Regions from separate parts of the Xylophilus sp. PBN-3R genome, predicted to be linked through region 2. Evidence: predicted binding sites of a transcription regulator. Region 2 holds the regulator's gene; the other holds the start of a gene.

Region 1 (4,208 bases), 470 kb from region 2:
ATGGCCACCAGGCCGGCGACGGCGCCGGAAGCGGCACCCAGCATCGAGGCCTTGCCGCGCAGCATGGCTTCACCCAGGCACCAGGTCAGCACCGCACCGGCGGTCGCCAGCATGGTGTTGGCGAAGGCCAGGGCAGAGGTGCCGTTGGCTTCCAGGGCGGAACCGGCGTTGAAGCCGAACCAGCCCACCCACAGCAGCGAGGCACCGACCATCGTCAGCGTCAGGCTGTGAGGGGTCAGGGCTTCCTTGCCGAAACCGATGCGTTTGCCGACGCAGAAGGCGCCGACCAGGCCGGCGACAGCCGCGTTGATGTGCACCACGGTACCGCCGGCGAAGTCCAGCGCGCCCCACTGCCACAGCAGGCCGGCCTTGGCGTTCATCGCGTCGACCACGTCCTTGCCGGTGTAGGCGTCAGGACCCATCCAGAACCAGACCATGTGGGCCATCGGGATGTAGCTGAAGGTGAACCACAGGACCATGAAGGCCAGCACGGCGGAGAACTTCATGCGTTCGGCGAACGAACCGACGATCAGTGCGCAGGTGATGCCGGCGAACGTGGCCTGGAAGCAGGCGAACACGATTTCCGGAATGACCACGCCCTTGCTGAAGGTCGCGCCGTTGGCGAAGGTGCCCGCGACGTTGTCCCAGATGCCCTTCATGAAGAAACGATCGAAACCGCCGACGAACGAGTTGCCTTCGGTGAACGCCAGGCTGTAGCCGTAGATGAACCACAGCACGACGATCAGCGAGAAGGTGACCATGACCTGCATCAGCACCGACAGCATGTTCTTGCTGCGGACCAGGCCGCCGTAGAACAGTGCCAGGCCGGGGACGGCCATCATCAGCACCAGCAGCGTGGAGACCATCATCCAGGCGGTATCGCCCTTGTTGGGCACGGGTGCGGGGCCGGCGGCCGGAACCACTTCGGCAGCGGGCGCTGCACCGGCGGCGGGAGCGGCAGCAGCCATCGCGGGCGCTGCGGCAGCAGGTGCCGCAGGCGCGGTGGCGGCAGGGGCCGAATCGGCGGCCGCAGCGGAAGTCGACGTAGTGGCGGCAGCGCCTTCACCGGTCGGGGTGGCGGGCGTCTGGGCGATGGCGAACGAAGCGCCAGCGATCAGGCTTGCGCCGAGTACGAGGGAAGCAAGGATCTTTTTCATTTCGATGTTTCTTTCGTCCTGCGGATCACAGAGCCTCGCGGCCGGTTTCACCGGTGCGAATGCGGACGACCTGCTCCAGGTCGTACACAAAAATCTTGCCGTCACCGATCTTGCCGGTGCGGGCGGCGCCTTCGACGGCCTCGATCACACGCTCGACGAGGTCGTCGGCCACGGCGGCTTCGATCTTGACCTTGGGCAGGAAATCGACGACGTATTCAGCGCCGCGATACAGCTCGGTATGGCCTTTCTGGCGGCCGAAGCCCTTGACTTCGGTCACGGTGATGCCCTGGACTCCGATCGTCGACAGGGCTTCACGCACCTCGTCGAGCTTGAAGGGCTTGATGATCGCTGTCACCAATTTCATATTGACTTTCCTCCGATTTATTTGGAACCGGCAGGCATCATGCCCGCCGGACTGTCCTTACATCGCCTTGGTCAGGCCGACGATCAGGCGCGCCTTGTTGACGTCGCCGAAATAGTTCTTCTTGGTGGCACCCACGATGCCGGCCGTCAGCGAGACGCCGCCGCCGAAATCGTAAGCGCCGCCGACGCTGTAGTCGACATAGTTCGGAGCAGCGATATCGCTGGCGAAGTTGGTGTAGCCCAGGGCGACCTTCAGGGTGGTGGCGGGAGCGACTTCCTGGGCGAAGGCCAGGTTCAGGTAACCGGTGTTGCGGCCCTTCAGGTTGCTGGTGCGGGCACCGGCATAGTTGAAGTAGTCGTCGGACACGGTGTGCGAATACTTCAGCACCAGCGGGCCCCAGCCGGCCGAGCCGTAGAGCTCGACGGTCTTGGAAGCGGCGTAGCCCGGATAGATGTAAGCCAGGGCACCGAAGTCCAGGGCGAAGTCGCCGGCAGTCATCTTGTAGCCGCCGTAGAAGTCGCTTTCGATGCTGTTGTTCGGAGCAGCCGCGCCGAAGTCGACAGACGAGTTCCAGTTGCCCAGGTAGAAGCCGGTGTCGCCGAACGCATAGTCGAAGCCGCCTTGCAGTGCGGGTTTCAGAGCCTTGTTGGGACGCGACGAATCCTGGTCCTGGCCACGGAACTTGTAGTTCGAAATCGCCGTCACATTGGCGGTCAACTGGGCGCTGGCGGCCAGTGGCAGTGCGGCGGCGGTAACGGCTGCAAGCGCGAACAGGGCTTTCTTCATATCTGTCTTCTCCGGGGGGTGAAAATTGGGGGGTGTGTGACAAATTGCCACCGAGCAATTTGCACGATCCATGCCAAGTAGCCCCGAAGTGGACAGGGATGCCCCCAGGACCGTACATAAGCCCATGTCAACCGTGCATCTTGTACTTATTTGTGAACAAGACCGCGCCATCCCGGGGCATTGCACCCCCTGCCGCCCCTTTTGAGGGCTGAGTGAATATTCACCCACATATCCGTTATGCCCTAGATTCCGGGTTTCCCCTTTTCTTCATAAGGAAACCCAATGTCGATTGCGATCGTGCAAAGCCGGGCGTTGCAAGGATTGGAGGCGCTCGCCGTCACGGTCGAGGTCCACCTGGCCAACGGATTGCCCAGCTTCACCCTGGTCGGCCTGGCCGATGTGGAGGTGAAAGAGGCGCGTGAACGGGTTCGGTCGGCCCTGGCCAACGCCGGCCTGGAATTTCCCCACAACAAACGCATCACGGTGAACCTGGCGCCGGCCGACCTGCCCAAGGACTCCGGCCGCTTCGACCTGCCCATCGCGCTGGGCATCCTGGCGGCCAGCGGGCAGATCGAGGCGAGCCTGCTGGCGGGTTGGGAATTCGCCGGCGAACTTTCGCTTTCGGGCGAGTTGCGACCGGTGCGCGGAGCCCTGGCCATGGCGCTGGCCCTGCGGCGCGAATCACCTTCGGTTCGGCTGGCCCTGCCCACCGCCAGCGCCAGCGAAGCTGCCCTGGTGCCGGGTCGCGAGATCTTCGGTGCCCGCCACCTGCTGGACGTGGTGCGGCAGTTCTTGCCACCGGCGGTGGCCGAGCAGGCGCCGGAAGTGGACGGATGGTGCCGACCCGCGCCACTCGACCTCGCCGCACAACCCACCTACCTCGACCTGCGCGACGTCAAGGGCCAGGCATCCGCCAAACGCGCGCTGGAGATTGCCGCGGCCGGGGGCCACAGCCTGTTGATGGTCGGCCCGCCGGGCTCCGGCAAGTCGATGCTGGCCCAGCGTTTTGCCGGACTGCTGCCGCCGATGTCGCTGGACGAGGCACTGGAAAGCGCCGCCGTGGCCAGCCTGTCCGGCCGCTTCGACCTGGCGAACTGGGGCGTTCGTCCGACCCGCGGGCCGCACCACACCGCCAGCGCTGTCGCCCTGGTCGGTGGCGGTTCGCCGATCCGGCCCGGCGAGATTTCGCTGGCCCACCACGGCGTGCTGTTTCTGGACGAATTGCCCGAGTTCGCCAGGTCGGCGCTCGAGGCCCTGCGCGAACCGCTGGAAAACGGGCGCATCAGCATCTCGCGCGCCGCCCGCCGGGCCGAATTTCCGGCGCATTTCCAGCTGATCGCCGCGATGAACCCCACCCCCTGCGGCGGCCTGGGCACACGCGAACACCCCTACCGTTCCAGCCACGAGCAGATCGTGCGTTACCAGGCCCGCATTTCCGGACCGCTGCTGGACCGCATCGACCTGCAGATCGAGGTGCCGGCGCTGCAGCCGTCCGACCTGCTGAAGGCACCGCCCGGCGAGGACACCGCCGCCATCCGCGCCAGGGCTCATGCCGGCCGGCAAAAGGCGATGGACCGGCAGGGCGCCTCGAACCACGCGATGCGCACCGCCGACCTCGAAATCCATGCCGCGCTGGACGACCGGACCATGGCTTTCCTGCAGAAGACTGCCGTGAAGCTGGGCTGGTCGGCGCGCAGCACCCACCGCGTATTGCGAGTGGCACGGACCATCGCCGACCTGGCCTGCGTGGACGCGGTGCAGGTCGCGCATGTGGCAGAAGCCGCGCAGTACCGGCGGGCGCTGCGGGCGGCCGAGGGCTGACCGTCGACGTAACGCCTTCCGACCACGACATCCTCCGTATTTGCAGTCTTTCAGCGATGTCGATTGAAACTGTTCAACGT
Region 2 (4,208 bases):
GCCTATGGCAGCCGGACCGTCGTCAAGGACGTTTCCCTGTCGGTGCAGAAGGGCGAAGTCGTCGGCCTGCTCGGCCCCAACGGCGCCGGCAAGACCACTTCGTTCTACATGATCGTCGGCCTGGTCCGTTCCGACGGCGGAGACATCAGCATCGACGGCCAGCCGGTCGGCAACCTGCCCATCCATCGCCGCTCGCGCCTGGGCCTGTCCTACCTGCCGCAGGAGGCTTCGATCTTCCGCAAGCTGTCGGTGCAGGAAAACGTCCGGGCCGTGCTTGAACTCCAGGAAGACGAAAACGGCCGCCCGCTGGGCAAGGCGGCCATCACCGAGCGACTCGACGCCCTGCTGGCTGACTTGCGGGTGGAACACCTTCGTGATTCGCCGGCCATGGCCCTTTCGGGCGGTGAGCGGCGCCGGGTGGAGATCGCCCGGGCGCTGGCCACGCAGCCCCGTTTCATCCTGCTGGACGAGCCTTTCGCCGGTATCGACCCGATCGCGGTGATCGAGATCCAGCGGATCATCGGATTTCTGAAAGAGCGCGGCATCGGCGTGCTGATCACCGACCACAACGTGCGCGAAACACTGGGGATCTGCGACCACGCCTTCATCATCAGCGACGGACGGGTGCTGGCCCAGGGCACGCCCGAGCAGATCGTCGACAACGCCGACGTGCGCCGGGTCTACCTCGGCGAACACTTCAGGATGTAGCACTTGGATCACCCCCAGGCTTCGCACTTCGTGTCTCCGCCAACCCCCTTGCAGGGGGCAGGCCGGCCGCTTCGGGCGGCCGTGCGCGGCGGCCTTCCGTTTTTGCGGCTCGCGCTACGCGCTTGCCTTTTGAAGGATTTCGGTTGAAGCAGGGGTTGTCTCTTCGGGTTTCGCAGCATCTGGCGCTGACGCCGCAGTTGCAGCAGTCGATCCGGCTGCTGCAACTGTCCACGCTGGAACTGAGCCAGGAAGTCGAGCAGATGCTCGACGAAAACCCGTTCCTCGAAGTGACGCACGAAGAGGCGGCGCGCGAGGAGTTCGGTGTGGCCCAGTCCGATGCCCCGGCATCGGATGACGACTTCCACGCCGGCAGCACCAGCGAAACCACGGTCACCACCACTGATAACACCAGCGATTCCGACGCTGAAAGCAGTGTCGAGTCCGAACCCAACTGGGACGGCGACGGCGGTACCGAAGTCGTGGCCGACGACGGCGAATGGGGCGGCGACGCACCGGCCCGCCAGAACAACCTGGGCGACGATGGCAATGTCGACGCCACCGAACTGGCGCGCAGCCAGGAATCGCTGACCGCCTTCCTGCACCGGCAGGCACTGTCGCTTCGTCTGTCGGCCGAAGACAGCGCGGCACTGCGTTTCCTGATCGAGTCGCTCAACGACGACGGTTACCTCGAAGACTCGTTGCCCTCGCTGGCGTTGGGGCTGGCCGGCAGCGAGGACGAGAACGCCGAAGAGGTCGAAGAACTGGTGCAGCGTTTCGCCGTTGCCCTGCGGCTGCTGCAGAACCTCGAGCCGGCCGGCGTCGGCGCCCGCGACCTGCGCGAATGCCTCACGCTGCAATTGCGCGGCATGCGCGACAACGGCGTCGGCAAACGTCCGGTGGTCGAAGCCGCCATCGCCATCTGCGCCCAGCCGATGGAACTGCTGGCCCGTCGCGACATCAAGCGTCTGAACATCGCCTGCGGCCTGGACGACGAGGTCACCCGCGCCGCCATCGGACTGATCGCCCGGCTGGAACCCAAACCCGGCCGGCGGTTCGTGGATGTCGAGCGCAACATCGTCATCCCCGACGTGCTGGTGCAGAAGATCGGCCGCGGTGGCCAGCCGCGTTTCCGGGTCATGCTCAACCCCGACGTGATGCCCAAGCTGAAGGTGCACGACATCTATGCCAGCGCTCTCAAGCAACACAAGGGCGAGGGCAGCGCCGCGCTGCAGCAGCGCCTGCAGGAAGCCCGCTGGTTCATCAAGAACATCCAGCAGCGCTTCGACACCATCCTGCGGGTGTCCAACGCCATCGTCGAGCGGCAGAAGAACTTCTTCGTGCATGGCGAACTGGCCATGCGGCCGCTGGTGCTGCGCGAGATCGCCGACGAACTGGGCCTGCACGAATCCACCATCAGCCGGGTGACCACCGCCAAGTACATGTCGACGCCCTACGGCACCTTCGAACTGAAGTACTTCTTCGGCTCCGCGCTGGGTACGGAGACCGGCGGCAACGCTTCCAGCACCGCAGTGCGCGCGCTCATCAAGCAGTTCGTCACTTCCGAAGACCAGCGCAAGCCGCTGTCCGACAGCCAGATATCCGACATGCTGAAAGAACAGGGCATCGAATGCGCCCGCCGCACCGTGGCCAAATATCGAGATGCACTGCGCATCGCGCCGGCCAATCTGCGCAAGTCGCTCTAGGCGGCGAGGTGTAGGCCTAGAACTTGAGGCCCTTCATGCCCTGCAGCAGGTTCTTGCCCGTTTCGAGCGGGTTGGCTCGCATGCGGGTTTCTTCACGGCCCACGTAGGTGAAGATGCCTTCGGAGGTCTTGTTGGCCACGTAGTCGGTCAGCTTGTCCTCGCTCATGCCCAGCGCCGACAGCTGCGAGGTCTGCTTCAGCACGCCGCTGCTTTGCAGTGCGCTGCGCACCAGCGGCTGCAGCTGCTTCAGGATCTCGGGCCCGGTGCTTTGCTTGAGGTAGTCGGTGGCACCGGTATCGCTCTTCACCATGCCGACCGCATCGGTCAGCGTGGCCTTGTCGATGGCGGCACGGAAGATGGGTTTGGCCTGCGCCGCAGCCTGTTCGGCGGCACGGTTCAGCCCGCCGTTGATGTCGCCCGTCAGGCCCGCCTTGCTGGCCAGGTTCATCAGGTCGCCGACGCCCTTGCCGCCCGCGCCCGGCAAGGCGATGCTGATGGCCTTGTCGGCCGAAAACGCGCCGGGTTTCGAAAGCTGGTCGAGTGCGTTGTCGGACGCCTGGCCCAGGATGTTCTTGAGCGCGGTGCCCGCGATCTGGGCCGAAGCCGGAGCCGAAGCGCCGGCCATCACGAGGACAGCGGCGGCGGCGGCAAAAGTCTTGCGCAGAATCATGAAGGTCTCCAATAGCGGCAAGCATTGTGCCCCTGCGTGACCGGGCCATTCACCTGTGGCGCGTATCCTTGCGACTTCCATGAATCAGATACAACTTTTCCTGCCCTGCGCCGCCGGCGTCGAGGGTTACCTTGCCGACGAAGTCCACCAGCTCACCGGGCTGGCCGGCATGGACCTGCAAACACTTCGCGGCGGCGTGCTGTTGCGGGCTTCCTGGCGCGAGGCAATGCTGCTCAACCTGCACAGTCGGCTGGCCCAGCGGGTGCTGGTGCAGCTCTCGCAGACGATGTACCGCAACGAGAAGGATCTGTACGAGGCCGCATCCGATGTCGCCTGGGAGATCTGGTTCACCACCAGGCAGACCTTCAAGATCGAGGTCACCGCCCAGCACAGCCCGCTGCAGAGCCTGAATTTTGCAGCGCTCAAGATCAAGGACGCCGTGGCCGACCGTTTCCGCCACAAGAGCGGCGAGCGGCCCGACGTCAACACCCAGTGGCCGGATGTACGTATCCACGCTCACCTGACCACCGACCAGGCCACGCTCTACATCGACACCTCGGGCGAGCCGCTGTTCAAGCGCGGCTGGCGCGAGGACAAGGGCGACGCGCCACTGAAGGAAACCCTGGCCGCCGCCATGATCGCGGCCAGCGGCTGGAACCCCCACGGCGACACCCCCCTGCCGCTGTACGACCCCTGCTGCGGCAGCGGCACCATCGCCATCGAGGCCGCGCAGATCGCCTGCCGCATTCCGGCCGGTGCGCATCGTCGTTTCGCGTTCGAGAAGATGCTGCCCTTCCAGTCGCATGTATGGCGCGTGCTGCTCGACGAGGCCGAAAACGCGGTGACTGAACCCACGGTGCCGATTTTCGGAAGCGACGTGTCGCACCGCATGGTCGACTTCGCCGAGCGCAATGCCGAACGTGCCGGCGTGGCGCGGGTAGTCGAGTTCCGCGGCGGCGACGCCCTGCAGCGCCTACCGCCCGCACCCGAAGGCGTGCTGCTGCTCAACCCGCCGTACGGCGAACGGATCGCCGTGGCCGGTGTGGCCGGCCAGCGCGCAGATGCGGTGGCGCGCCAGCCTCGCGAATCACGCGAGACGGCACAGGTCGAGGACGGAGGCGACTTCT

The links. The regulator sigma-54, encoded in region 2, starts transcription at its own class of promoters, with help from an activator protein. The targets are predictions, from matches to a motif close to TGGCANGNAANCTGCTTT.
Region 1: the regulator sigma-54 is predicted to act here: its motif matches at 2,366-2,383, upstream of AC3ANW_RS22400 (TorF family putative porin).

What each region holds. Positions count from the first base shown of each region.
Region 1 covers NZ_CM173225.1:4,730,590-4,734,797, reverse strand. Annotated here, with positions in the region: gene amt (ammonium transporter) at 1-1,157, opposite strand, end outside; gene glnK (P-II family nitrogen regulator) at 1,183-1,521, opposite strand; gene AC3ANW_RS22400 (TorF family putative porin) at 1,579-2,307, opposite strand; gene AC3ANW_RS22395 (YifB family Mg chelatase-like AAA ATPase) at 2,590-4,128, shown strand; gene AC3ANW_RS22390 (hypothetical protein) at 4,179-4,208, opposite strand, start outside.
Region 2 covers NZ_CM173225.1:4,260,702-4,264,909, reverse strand. Annotated here, with positions in the region: gene lptB (LPS export ABC transporter ATP-binding protein) at 1-708, shown strand, start outside; gene AC3ANW_RS20335 (RNA polymerase factor sigma-54) at 852-2,411, shown strand; gene AC3ANW_RS20330 (DUF4197 domain-containing protein) at 2,428-3,081, opposite strand; gene AC3ANW_RS20325 (THUMP domain-containing class I SAM-dependent RNA methyltransferase) at 3,161-4,208, shown strand, end outside.